DNA from 3 places in the Catenuloplanes indicus genome. Region 3 is predicted to be linked to each of the others. Evidence: predicted binding sites of a transcription regulator. Region 3 holds the regulator's gene; each other region holds the start of a gene.
The links. The regulator HrcA, encoded in region 3, represses chaperone genes, less so after heat shock. The targets are predictions, from matches to a motif close to GGTTNGCACNCTCNNNNNGAGNGTGCNAACC.
Positions count from the first base shown of each region.

Region 1: the regulator HrcA is predicted to act here: its motif matches at 1,385-1,415, upstream of groL (chaperonin GroEL).
Region 2: the regulator HrcA is predicted to act here: its motif matches at 3,316-3,346, upstream of groES (co-chaperone GroES).

Region 1 covers NZ_JAUSUZ010000001.1:5,322,262-5,326,785, forward strand. The annotation lists gene J2S42_RS24000 (GNAT family N-acetyltransferase) at 1-411, opposite strand, end outside; gene J2S42_RS24005 (cold-shock protein) at 697-900, shown strand; gene groL (chaperonin GroEL) at 1,634-3,256, shown strand; gene J2S42_RS24015 (hypothetical protein) at 3,434-4,267, shown strand; gene J2S42_RS24020 (IPT/TIG domain-containing protein) at 4,387-4,524, opposite strand, start outside.
Region 2 covers NZ_JAUSUZ010000001.1:4,176,501-4,181,024, forward strand. The annotation lists gene J2S42_RS18715 (hypothetical protein) at 1-949, shown strand, start outside; gene groL (chaperonin GroEL) at 1,000-2,646, opposite strand; gene groES (co-chaperone GroES) at 2,786-3,094, opposite strand; gene J2S42_RS18730 (class I SAM-dependent methyltransferase) at 3,391-4,524, shown strand, end outside.
Region 3 covers NZ_JAUSUZ010000001.1:3,252,551-3,257,074, reverse strand. The annotation lists gene hemW (radical SAM family heme chaperone HemW) at 1-938, shown strand, start outside; gene J2S42_RS14575 (DUF4870 domain-containing protein) at 998-1,732, opposite strand; gene hrcA (heat-inducible transcriptional repressor HrcA) at 1,970-2,992, shown strand; gene dnaJ (molecular chaperone DnaJ) at 3,038-4,174, shown strand; gene J2S42_RS14560 (16S rRNA (uracil(1498)-N(3))-methyltransferase) at 4,178-4,524, shown strand, end outside.

The DNA.
Region 1 (4,524 bases), 2.1 Mb from region 3:
CACCTCCAGCATCAGCTCCGGCCGGCGCTCGTCGCGCGACCACCGCGCCACTGCCTCGATCAGGTCTCCGACCAGGCCCGTTCCGCGCAGGCGCGGGGTCACGTAGACCGCGAATATGACGGTCACCCGGCGGTCCGCGGCGAGCACGATGCCGCCCGCGTGGCCCACGAACCGTCCATCTTCGACAGCCGCGAACTGTGCGGCCAGGCCTGATCGGATGTTGTGTGCGATCTGCGCCCGGAAATCCTCGTGCGGCCGTGCCGCGGCATCCGCCACCGTTTCCAGAAATGCGAGCGGAGAATCGGCGAGCATTTCAAGTCGCAGTGCCCGCATTCGCGCGGCATCGGGGACCCGCACGCGTGCGATCGTGCGGGGCTCGGGGTGGCGTACCGGGGCAATGGTGCTGGTCATGTAGCTCTGCCTACCCGGAAGCGGGTGATCGGGCAACCGGTATCGACGAGAAGGGGTCTTCCTTCGGCGGCCGGGCAACGATCACCATCAGTAGCGACGGACCGAAGCTTCACGTCCATGGTGTCCGTTTTAGGGTAGTGCACGGTCGGTGTTGCTCGTGTAGCGTGCGGTTCGGCCGCAGTGTTTCGAGGACCCAGACGGACCCGGATCAGGCGGCCCCGGATGAGCAGTTGCTTAAGCCGGGGGGTTGGCGCAACCAGCACCATAGAAGTGAGGAAGTGCACCGTGGCACAGGGCACCGTCAAGTGGTTCAACAGCGAAAAGGGCTACGGTTTCATCGCGGTTGACGGGGGGCAGGACGTCTTCGTCCACTTCTCCGCGATCGAGATGGACGGCTACAAGGCGTTGGACGACGGGCAGCGCGTGGAGTTCGAGATCGCGCAGGGTCAGAAGGGACCGCAGGCGGAGAAGGTCCGGGTCATCGCCTGATTCGCCGGTGTCGGTCCGAGGCCGGGCCGATCACTACATCTCCCATTCGGGGCGTCGCTCCTCACGTCGGTGAGGCGGCGCCCTGCTCACGTCTAGGGCACGGTTCTGGCCGCGTCAACAAGTAGACGAGTATCGAAGTACTAATGGGCTTCGCTAATGTGCCGGTCGAACTGATGTCTGCATCAAGCAGCTATTCCGCCGGCGGTGCGGTTCGGCGGGTTGCCGGTCAATCCGGCGGCCCTTTCGGTGCGCCTCGTGCGCGGCTTTCACGACCGTCACTACAACTTTGAACGCAGTTGCCCAACGGTCGATCGGGGTGCCGCGCATGGCGCCCGCTCGCGTCGTCCGGCGTGCATTCCGGTGAACGGGAATCCGCCTTTGCGGAACTCTCGCGGCGATCGCCGGCCGAGCGGGTGCACGGGGGTCGGGGGTCACCCGTCCGGTCCGCCGGGGGCACGCATCACGCCCGCGGGGCTACCGACCGTGCTTGCACTCGCATGGGCAGAGTGCTAAAAAAGGTTCTGGCACTCGCTGATGGCGAGTGCCAACAGGTCGGGACGGTGGGGTTCGGTCCGAGTGGCGTGCCACGAGGGCAGGACCGGTCGTCGCGGGCTTATCCGGCCCGGCCGACGGCGACGTGCGTGATCGCGTGACGTCGTTCGAAGGTGCGTCAGCAGGCGGCAGCCGGCGGGAACAGTCCGGGTGCCGTGAGCGTCCAGGAGGACAACGCCGTATGGCCAAGATTATCTCGTTCGACGAGGAGGCGCGCCGCGGTCTTGAGCGGGGCATGAACACCCTCGCCGACGCCGTCAAGGTGACGCTGGGCCCGAAGGGCCGCAACGTGGTGCTCGAGAAGAAGTGGGGCGCCCCCACCATCACCAACGATGGTGTGAGCATCGCCAAGGAGATCGAGCTCGAGGACCCCTACGAGAAGATCGGCGCTGAGCTGGTCAAGGAGGTCGCGAAGAAGACGGACGACGTGGCCGGTGACGGCACGACGACCGCGACCGTCCTGGCGCAGGCGCTGGTCCGCGAGGGCCTCCGCAACGTCGCCGCCGGCGCCAACCCGATGGCCCTGAAGCGGGGCATCGAGGCTGCCGTCGCGAGTGTCTCCGAGGGCCTGAGCCAGCTGGCGAAGGACGTCGAGACCAAGGAGCAGATCGCCTCCACCGCCTCCATCTCCGCCGGTGACAGCACCGTCGGCGAGATCATCGCCGAGGCGATGGACAAGGTCGGCAAGGAAGGCGTCATCACCGTCGAGGAGAGCAACACCTTCGGCCTCGAGCTCGAGCTCACCGAGGGCATGCGCTTCGACAAGGGCTACATCTCGCCCTACTTCTGGACCGACGCGGAGCGGATGGAGGCCGTCCTCGACGACCCGTACATCCTCATCGCGAACAGCAAGATCTCCTCGGTCAAGGACCTGCTCCCGATCCTGGAGAAGGTCATGCAGTCGGGCAAGCCGCTGCTGATCATCGCCGAGGACGTCGAGGGCGAGGCCCTGGCCACCCTGATCGTCAACAAGGTGCGCGGCACCTTCAAGTCCGTCGCCGTCAAGGCGCCGGGCTTCGGCGACCGCCGCAAGGCGATGCTGACCGACATCGCGATCCTCACCGGCGGCCAGACCGTCTCCGAGGAGCTGGGCCTCAAGCTGGAGGGTGTCGGCCTCGACATGCTCGGCCGTGCCCGCAAGGTGCAGGTCACCAAGGACGAGACCACCATCGTCGACGGTGCCGGTGACGCCGACCAGATCAACGGCCGGGTCGCCCAGATCCGCGCCGAGATCGAGAAGTCGGACTCCGACTACGACCGCGAGAAGCTGCAGGAGCGCCTGGCCAAGCTGGCCGGCGGTGTTGCGGTGATCAAGGTCGGCGCGGCCACCGAGGTCGAGCTCAAGGAGCGCAAGCACCGCATCGAGGACGCCGTTCGCAACGCGAAGGCGGCCGTCGAGGAGGGCATCGTGCCCGGTGGTGGCGTCGCCCTGGTGCAGGCCGGCAAGACCGCGTTCGACAAGCTGGACCTCGTCGGCGACGAGGCGACCGGTGCGAACATCGTGAAGGTCGCGCTGGACGCCCCGCTGCGCCAGATCGCCGTCAACGCCGGCCTCGAGGGCGGCGTCGTGGTGGAGAAGGTGCGCAACATCGAGGCCGGCCACGGCCTCAACGCCGCCTCCGGTGAGTACGTCGACCTGCTCAAGGCCGGCATCATCGACCCGGCGAAGGTGACCCGTTCGGCGCTGCAGAACGCGGCCTCGATCGCGGCCCTGTTCCTCACCACCGAGGCTGTGGTGGCGGACAAGCCGGAGAAGACCCCGGCCCCGGCCGGTGCCCCCGACGCGGGCGGCATGGACTTCTGAGTCCAGCGCTTTTCCTCGGACGGGCGGGTCGCGACAGCGGCCCGCCCGTTCTGCTGTTCAGCCTTCACGAGCATCTATTCTGCGGAAAATGTCCGATTCGCGTGAAAGTCTGGGTTTTCGGGGCTGCGCTCGCGTCCTCCGCGGGGCGGCCCGAGCCGAAACCCGCAAAGGACCGACATGCGCAACGCAGGACAGGAACCCACCGCCGACGGCTCGCCGCCCGAGGACGGCAGTACCTACGCCTCCGCAGCGGCGCGCCGTCCGCGCCGGCAGAAGCAGCAGATCGTCGCGGGCGCGGCCGGAGTGCTCGCCGTTCTCGGTATCGGCGGCACGATCGTCGCCTCCCAGATCAAGGACCGGCCCACCACCGTGACGACCGCGAACGTCGGCGCGCTGCCGCCGCTCGGCACGGACGGCGCCGCGTCGCCGTCACCGCTTCCGGGCGCGTCCGTTCCCGCGGCCGGGCAGTCAGCGGCGGCCGGTAGCAAGCCGCCCGGGGAGCAGCCGACCACGGGTCAGCCGGCCGCGAAGCCGCCCGCCGGGCAGCCGGGCACCGCGAAGCCGAGTGCCGGGAAGCCGCGTGCGGGGAACGGGCCGGACGACGAGCGTACGAGCGGCGACGCCGGGCCGGCCGCGGTGCCGGCGCCGAGCCGGACGCTCCGGGCGATGGAGCAGAACAGCAAGGTCAAGGACTCGGACGTGGACGTGGACGAGACCATGTCCGGCGACCGGCGGAAGCGGATGAAGGTGGCGTCCGCGCGCGCCGACCTCACCGGGTACCGCGAGCTGTCGCTGATCACGGAGAAGTTCGACCGGGTCGGCGACACCAGGTGCACCAAGACGATCCGGACCAGCCCGGACGTACCACCGCGGGAACGCCCGACGCTGCTGCTGTGCTGGCGGATCAGCGCCACGAAGAGCGTCTACACGGTCGCGGTGGACATGGACGGCAAGCCGTCGCGGGCGGAGAGCGTCGCGGCGCTGGAGAAGCGCTGGAACGAGCTGGGCTGACCCGCCCCGGTACGAGAGAGCCGGCCCGATCGGATCGGGCCGGCTCTTTCGTACCTCCAACGCGACCGCCCGGGGCCGCAGGCCCCGGGCGGTGCGTCATTGCTGACCGTTCAGGCGGATCAGTAGTCCGCCACCGTGAAGGTCGAACCGCTGGTGATCTTCGACTTCGTGACGCCGGCGGTCGGCGTGACCGCGCCGGTGTCCACCACCGTGATCGTGTAGGTGCCCTCCGGGACCGGAGTGCCCGCGCTCGCCGG
Region 2 (4,524 bases), 920 kb from region 3:
CGCCTGGCTGGTCCGGCACCGCGTCGGCGACGTGCGGACCCGCTGGCAGAACGGCACGCTATGGTCCTACCGCGAGCGGCTCCGGATGCCGGTCCGTGAGCGTCTGCTGGTGGTGCTCGGGCTGAGCGTCCTGGCCGGCAGCGGCGTGTGGATGCTGTCGGCCGCGCTCCGGCAGGAGCCGTTGCGGGCGTCGGTCACGGTCGTGATCGCGGTGATCGCCTGCCGGGTCGCCGTCACCGGATGGCTTCGGATCACAGCCGAGGAGCGCCGGTACGCCGCGGATCTGGCCGAGTCCGAGGCACGTCTGGCGGGCGACACCCGGGCCTTCGAAAGGTGGACCACCAAGCTGTCCCGCCGGCCCAGTGACCGGGAGATGGCGACGTGGCTGGACTGCGACCGCCGGATCCTGATGGACCGGGCGATGCAGCACTACAACCTGGCTCCGCGGCACGTCATAGCGAGCGCCTTCATCACCGGGCCGGGCCGCCTCACCCAGCGCGCCCGCGTACGCCGGGGCCCGTGGCGGTTCTCGCAGTACCAGGTCCGGGTGTTCCTGCTGACCCAGGATGGCGTGCGTCAGATGACCGCGAACCTCGACTTCTCGACCGGCGAGTTCCAGATCCGCAACCGCACCAACTACCGCTACGAGGCGGTCGCATCGGTGCACGTCACCGAGGTGCACCGGTCCCGGCCGCGGTTCCGGCTGACACTGCTGAACGGCGAGCCGATCGACGTGGAGGTGACCGGCGACGATCTGCTGCCACCGGAGGCACAGCCCGACTCGGACGTCGCGGAGGTGGTGTCACTGGACTCCAGCGGCCTGCGAAACACGTTGCATGTTCTTGAGGGCATCGCGGCGGAAGGGAAGCAGTGGGTGCGCCTCGACCGGCAGCGCCGGGGCAACCGAGTCTCGATGCTGAAGAAGACCATCGACTCCCTGATGCACTGACGCGAAACGCCCCGGAGCCGGCGGGCTCCGGGGCGTTCAGACACGTCGGGTCAGAAGCCCGGGCCGTGCTGGTGGCCGTGGCCGTGCGAGTGGCCGTGGCCGCCGGCGGCGGCGGGCTCGGGCTCGGCGGGCTTCTCGGCGACCAGGGTCTCGGTCGTGAGGAGCAGGCCGGCGATCGAGACGGCGTTGGCGACGGCGGAGCGCGTCACCTTGACCGGGTCGATGATGCCGGCGGCGGCCAGGTCGACGTACTCGTCGGTGGCCGCGTTCAGGCCGGTGCCCCAGGGGGAATCGGTGACCTTGTTGACCACGACGTAGCCGTCGTGGCCGGCGTTCTGGGCGATCCAGCGCAGCGGCTCGACGAGCGCCTTGCGGAGGATCCGGACGCCGGTGGCCTCGTCGCCGGTCTTGCCGAGGTCGCCGTCGAGCACGGAGGCGACCTGGACCAGCGCGGCGCCGCCGCCCGGGACGGTGCCCTCCTCGACCGCGGCCTTGGTGGCGGCGATCGCGTCCTCGATGCGGTGCTTGCGCTCCTTCATCTCGACCTCGGTCGCGCCGCCGGCCTTGATGACCGCGATGCCGCTGCCGAGCTTCGCGAGACGCTCGGAGAGCTTCTCCCGGTCCCAGTCGGAGTCGGTCGCCTCGATCTCCTTCTTGATCTGGGCGACCCGGTCGGCGACCTCGGCGGAGTTGCCGCCGCCGTCGACGATCGTGGTGTTCTCCTTGTCGACGACCACGCGGCGGGCGGTGCCCAGCTGGGAGATCGTCGTCTGGTCCAGCTTGTAGCCGAGCTCGGGGGCGATGAGCTCCGCGCCGGTGGAGATCGCGATGTCCTGCAGCATGGCCTTGCGGCGGTCGCCGAAGCCCGGCGCCTTCACCGCGGCGACCTTGAAGGTCTTGCGGATCGCGTTCACCACGAGCGTCGCGAGCGCCTGGCCCTCGACGTCCTCGGCGATGATCAGCAGCGGCTTGCTGTCCTGCAGCACCTTCTCCAGGAGCGGCAGGATCTCCTCGACCGTGGAGATCTTCGAGGTGGTGATCAGGATGTACGGGTCCTCCAGCACCACCTCCTGCGCCTCGGCGTCGGTCACGAAGTTCGGTGAGATGAAGCCCTTGTCGAACTGCAGACCCTCGGTGATGTCCAGCTCGGTGGCGAGCGTGGAGCCCTCCTCGACGGTGATGACGCCGTCGCGGCCGACCCGGTCCATCGCCTCGGCGATCAGCTCGCCGATCGTGGCGTCCTGCGCGGAGACGGTCGCGACGTGCGCGATCGCCTTGTGGTCCGCGACCTCGACCGCCTTCTCGATCAGCGCGTTCGACACGGCCTCGACGCCCGCGTCCAGGCCGCGCTTGATGCCGGCCGGGTTCGCGCCGGCGGTCAGGTTGCGGATGCCCTCCCGGACCAGCGCCTGAGCCAGCACGGTCGCGGTGGTGGTCCCGTCACCGGCGACGTCGTTGGTCTTCGTCGCCACCTCCTTGACGAGCTGAGCGCCAAGGTTCTCGTACGGGTTGGTGAGCTCGATCTCCTTGGCGATGGTGACGCCGTCGTTGGTGATCGTCGGAGCGCCGAACTTCTTGTCCAGCACGACGTTGCGGCCGCGCGGCCCGAGGGTGACCTTTACGGTGTCCGCGAGCGCGTTGACGCCGTGCTCGAGCAGGTGGCGGGCGTCATCCGAGAAGCTCAGGATCTTCGCCATTGTTGTCCCTTCACGGACTTGAGAAACCTGCGGTCACGCCGTCGGGCGCGAAACCGCTGGAGAACCGCCTATGAGCGCAGACAGCCCCGGCCCCCGCGAAACGGGTTCCGGGGCTGACCGCAGAGAATTACTTAGAAAGTCACTTCTCGATGACGGCGAGCACGTCGCGCGCGGAGAGCACGAGGTACTCGGCGCCGGCGTACTTGACCTCGGTGCCGCCGTACTTCGAGTAGATGACGGTGTCGCCGACCTTCACGTCAACCGGGATGCGGTTGCCCTTGTCGTCGACGCGGCCGGGTCCGACGGCGACGACGGTCCCCTCCTGCGGCTTCTCCTTGGCGGTGTCGGGGATCACGATGCCCGACGCCGTGGTGGTCTCGGCCTCGTTCGCCTGGACGAGGATGCGGTCCTCGAGCGGCTTGATCGCAACCTGGGTCGCGGTAGTCACGGGCATACCCTCCTGGGGTACTGGTGTCGTTACCGACCATGCGTGCGCGAACGCGCGCTGGACGGCGTCAATCTGCCTCATGCCACCGGGCGGGCCGTCGTCGCGGGTGCCGGACCGCCAGGCGTTGCTCCCGGGACGGGCCCGGGAAGCTTGGTGCTCCCGGGATGCCCCGGAAGGCTGGCACCCACCCATGGCGAGTGCTAACGGAAGGTTATTCCGGTGGCTAGCACTCCGTCAAGGAGAGTGCCAACACCCCGCGCGCCGCGGCGAACCGGGCCGCCCGGGAGGATGACAGGGTGGAGCTGGATCTGCTGCGTACCCCCGAGGGAGAGGCCGCGCTCGCCGCGGCCGCGGCGACGGACGGCGGTGACGCGCTGGCCGCGGCTGCCGGGCTGCGGCGTGCCGGTTTTCCGCCGGAGCTGGCCTCGGCCGCGCTGACCCAGGCCGAGCTGCGCCGGCGCGCGGTCGCGAAGTTCGGCGCGGACGCGGACGTCATGTTCTTCACCCGCGCCGGGCTGGAGCAGGCCACCCGCGCCACGGTGGCGGCACGCCGGGCGGCCAGGCTGCACGCCGCGGGCGTACGCGTGCTGGCCGATCTGGGTTGTGGTCTCGGCGCGGACGCGATCGCGGCGGCCCGGACGGGCATCCGCGTGCGGGCCGTGGAGGCCGACCCGCACACCGCGGCGCTGACCACGGCCAACGCGGCCGCGCTGGGACTGACCGGCCTGATCACGGTGACCACCGGAGACGCCACCGAGGCCGACCTGACCGGCGTGGACGCGGTGTTCTGCGACCCCGCCCGGCGTGCCTCGAAGACCGGCCGGCGCGTCTTCGACCCGGCGTCGTTCTCCCCGCCCTGGGACTTCGTGGCCGGGCTGGCCGCACGCGTGCCGCGTACCGTGCTGAAGCTCTCCCCCGGCATCGATCACGAGCTGATCCCGGACGGCGCGGAGGCGGAGTGGGTGAGCGTGGGCGGCGACGTGGTGGAGGCCGCGTTCTGGTGCGGGCCGCTGGCCGGTGTGCCGCGCCGCGCCGCGGTGCTGCCGGACGGCGGCGAGCTGACCGGCGAGCCGGACGTGCCCGCCGGGGTCGGCGGCGTGCGGCGGTACGTCTACGACCCGGACGGCGCGGTCGTGCGGGCACACCTGGTGGCCGCGTTCGCGGATCGGGTCGGCGGCGTCCTGGCCGACCCGCAGATCGCCTACGTCTATGCGGACACGCCGGTGGCGACCGGTTTCGGCCGCTGCCTGGAGGTACTGGACACGATGCCGTTCTCGCTGAAGCGACTGCGCGCCGAGCTGCGGCGGCGCGAGGTGGGCCGGGTCGAGATCCTCAAGCGCGGTTCCGCGCTCGACGTCGCCCAGTTGCGTCGTGACCTGCGACTCAGCGGTCCGGAGGAGTTGTCGCTGGTGCTCACCCGGGTGGCCGAC
Region 3 (4,524 bases):
GGACGCCGACGCTGCTGCCGGCGGACGACCTCGTGCGCATCCTGGAGGCGATCGACGACACCTGGGGCCTCGCGCCGGACGCCGAGGTCACCACGGAGGCGAACCCCGAGTCGGTCGACCTGGGGTACCTGAGGGCGCTGCGCCGCGGTGGCTTCACCCGCGTCTCGCTCGGCATGCAGTCCACCGCGCCGGGCGTGCTCCGGATCCTGGAGCGCCAGCACTCCGCGGGCCGCGCGCCGGCCGCCGCAATCGAGGCACGGGAAGCCGGTTTCGCGCACGTCAACCTGGATCTGATCTACGGTACGCCGGGGGAGACCGCGGACGACTTCGCCCGCTCGCTGGACGCGGTGATCGCGGCCGGGGTCGACCACGTGAGCGCGTACGCCCTGATCGTCGAGGACGGCACCCGGCTCGCCGCCCGCATGCGCCGCGGCGAGCTGCCGTACCCGGACGACGACGTGGCCGCGGACCGCTACCTGGCCGCGGACCGGGCGCTGACCGCCGCGGGCCTGCACTGGTACGAGGTGAGCAACTGGGCCGCCACGCCCGAGGCCCGCTGCCGGCACAACCTGCTCTACTGGACCGGCGGCGACTGGTGGGGGCTCGGGCCGGGCGCGCACAGCCACGTCGGCGGCGTCCGCTGGTGGAACGTCAAGCACCCCGCGGCGTACGCGAAGCGCCTGGCCGCCGGCGAGACGCCCGCGCTCGCCCGGGAACTGCTGACCGAGGCCGACCGGCACATGGAGGACGTGATGCTGCGCGTCCGGCTGGCCGAGGGCCTGCCGTTGGCCACGCTGGACGAGGCCGGGCGTGCCGGTGCGAAGGGCGCGCTGGCCCGCGGGCTGCTGGAGCCGGGCGCCTACGACGCGGGCCGGGTGGTGCTCACGCGGGACGGCCGGCTGCTCGCCGACGGCGTGGTCCGCGACCTGCTGACCTGACCGGGCCGGCAGGTCGCGGGGCTGTCTACTTCACGACACGCCCTACTTCACGACACGCCCTACTTCACGACACGCCAGGTCATCGGGTACGTGTACCACTCCCCGTCGTTGACCTTGATGGTCGCCATGATGCCGAAGATCAGCACGACCAGCCAGACGATGAAGGGCAGGAAGAACAGGAAGCCGAACGAGCAGGCGGTCAGCACCACCGAGACGACCGCGGCGATGCCCCAGGTGATCTGGAAGTTCAGCGCCTCGACCGCGTGCGCGCGGACGACCTGCGACTCGTTGCCCTTGACCAGCAGCACGATCAGCGGGGCGAGGAAGCCGAAGAGGACGCCGCCGATGTGGGACAGGAGCACCCAGGTCTTGTCGTCGTTGGCGTAGTTCGCCTTACCGCCGGGGTAACCGGGCCCGCCGAACTGCGGTCCCGGCTGTCCGTAGCCACCGCCGGGCGGCGGGCCGTAGCCGCCGGGGGGCGTGCCGTAGCCGCCGGGCGGCGGGGGCTGGCCACCGGGCGGCGGGTATGCGCCGGCACCGCTGGTGGGCGGCGGGGGATAGGCGCCCGCGCCGCTGGTGGGCGGCGGGGGATAGGCGCCCGCGCCGCTGGTGGGCGGCGGCGGGTATGCGCCGGCACCGCTGGTCGGCGGCGGGGGATAGGCGCCCGCGCCGCTGGTGGGCGGTGGGTAGGAGCCGTCCGGCGTCGGCGGCGTGCTGTACGACGGCGGCATGGGGGCGGTCGGGTCGTTGTGACCCGGGTGGCCCTCGCCAGGCGGACGAGGCGGTTCGGTCATGCCCGCCACGGTAGAGGGACCGATCAAACCAAGCCAGCTCCCGCCTCCGGCGTGCCTATCCCATTAACCGATATATCAGAAATATCGCATATGTGGGCCAAACTGATCATCGCTTCTCGTGGACGTGCGTCGTAGACTGGCACTCGCTACAGTCGAGTGCCAGCGGTACGGCAGCGGTAACAGAAGTACGGCAGCATCGGCGAGAGGATCTCTGACCGGCGGGAAGGTAGGTTGGCGATGCCATTGGACGATCGCAAGCTCGCCGTTCTGCGCGCGATAGTCGAGGACTACGTCGCGACGCAGGAGCCGGTCGGCAGCAAGTCCCTGGTCGAGCGGCACAACCTCGGGGTCTCCCCGGCCACCGTGCGCAACGACATGGCGGTGCTCGAGGAGGAGGGCTACATCCGGCAGCCGCACACGAGCGCCGGCCGCGTCCCCACGGACCGTGGCTACCGGCTCTTCGTGGACCGGCTCTCCCGGGTGAAGCCGCTCAGCCCGGCCGAGCGGCGTGCCATCGAGAAGTTCCTGGTCGGCGCCGTCGACCTCGACGATGTGGTGCATCGCACTGTCCGGCTTCTGGCTCAGCTGACCCGCCAGGTCGCGGTCGTGCAATACCCCAGCCTGGCGCGGTCGTCCGTGCGCCATCTGGAGCTGGTGCAGGTCTCCACCACCCGGCTGATGCTCGTCATGATCGCCGACACCGGCCGGGTCGAGCAGCGCCTGGTGGAGCTGCCCGCACCGACCTCCGCGGACCTGGTGCTCGACCTGCGCAGCCGGATCAACGAGAAGCTCTGCGGCAAGCGTCTGGTGGACACGCCGATGCTGGTCGAGGCGCTGATCGACGAGATCCGGCCGGAGCAGCGGTCGACCATGGCGGTGCTCTCGTCCGTGCTGCTGGAGACGCTGGTCGAGCGACGCGAGGAGCGGGTTGTCCTGGCGGGCACCGCGAACCTGACCCGGGGTGGCATCCTGGACTTCCACGGTTCGCTGCGGCCCATCCTCGAGGCGCTGGAGGAGGATCTGATCCTGCTCAAGCTGTTCGGGGAGGTCGAGCCGACCACCACCCGAGTGATGATCGGCGACGAGACCCAGGTCGACAACCTGCGGTCCGCGGCGGTGGTCAGCACCGGGTACGGCCCGCACAGCACGATCGTGGGCGGGTTGGGCGTGCTCGGCCCGACCCGGATGGACTACCCCGGCAACATCGCGACGGTGCGAGCCGTGGCACGCTACGTGAGTGAACTGCTGGCACAGAACTAACCGCCGGCATTCCTGATCCAGACAGACATGGGGACACCGAACGCAGTGGCCAGGGACTACTACGGGATCCTCGGCGTGAGCCGGGACGCGACCGACGACGACATCAAGCGGGCCTATCGCAAGCTGGCCCGCCAATACCACCCGGACGTGAATCCGGATCCCGAGGCGCACGAGAAGTTCAAGGACATCAACGCGGCGTACGAGGTGCTCTCGGACGACCAGAAGCGTCAGATGGTCGACCTCGGCGGCGACCCGCTCGCCCCGGGCGGCGGGGGCGGCCCCGGCGGCCCCGGCGGCGCGGGACCGTTCGTCGGGTTCCAGGACATCATGGACGCGTTCTTCGGCCAGGCCGCGGGCGCGACCCGGGGCCCGCGACCGCGTACCCGTCCGGGCGCCGACGCGATCCTCCGCCTCGAGCTCGACCTGCAGGAGACCGCGTTCGGCGTCGAGGCGCCGATCACGGTCGACACCGCGGTCATCTGCACCACCTGCTCCGGCGCCGGCACCGCGGCCGGCACCCACCTGGCCACCTGCGAGACCTGCCAGGGCCGCGGCGAGGTGCAGTCCGTGCAGCGCACGTTCCTCGGCCAGGTCGTGTCGTCCCGCCCGTGCACGGTGTGCCAGGGCCACGGCACGGTCATCCCGAGCCCGTGCCCGACCTGCGCCGGCGAGGGCCGCGTCCGGACCCGCCGGTCGCTGACCGTCAAGATCCCGGCCGGTGTCGAGGACGGCATGCGCATCCGCCTCGCCCAGCAGGGCGAGGTCGGCCCCGGCGGCGGCACCGCCGGCGACCTCTACGTCGAGATCCACGAGCGCCCGCACGACGTCTACTCCCGCCGCGGCGACGACCTGCACTGCCGGGTCACCGTGCCGATGACCTCGGCCGCGCTCGGCACCCGGCTGACCATCAAGACGCTGGACAGCGAGGAGCAGATCGACGTCAAGTCCGGCACCCAGCCGGGCGCCACCATGCGGATCCGCGGCAAGGGCGTCCCCCGCCTGCGCGGCCAGGGCCGCGGCGACCTCTTCGTCCACCTGGACGTGCGCACCCCCACCAAGCTGACCTCCGACCAGGAGCGCATGCTCCGCGAGTTCGCCAAGACCCGCGGTGAGGACGTCGCCGAGCTCTCCAAGCAGGGCGGTTTCTTCTCCCGCATGCGCGACGCCTTCAACGGGCACTAGCGGGTGTCCGCGCCGCTGTTCCTGGTCGAGTCGCTGCCCGCGGCCGACCGGTGGACCCTGGACGGGCCCGAGGGGCATCACGCGGCCGACGTGCAGCGCCTGACCGCCGGCGAGGAGCTGATTCTCGCCGACGGTCAGGGCGGCACCGCACTCGCCGTCGTGACCGCCGCCGCCAAGGGCAGGCTCACCATCACGATCACGTCCCGGGGGTACGTGGAGAGCCCCGACCCGCGGCTCGTCGTCGTCCAGGGCCTGCCCAAGGGCGACCGTGGCGAGCTGGCCGTGCAGGCGATGACCGAGACCGGCGTCGACGAGATCGTCCCGTGGTCCGCCGGCCGCTCCATCACGGT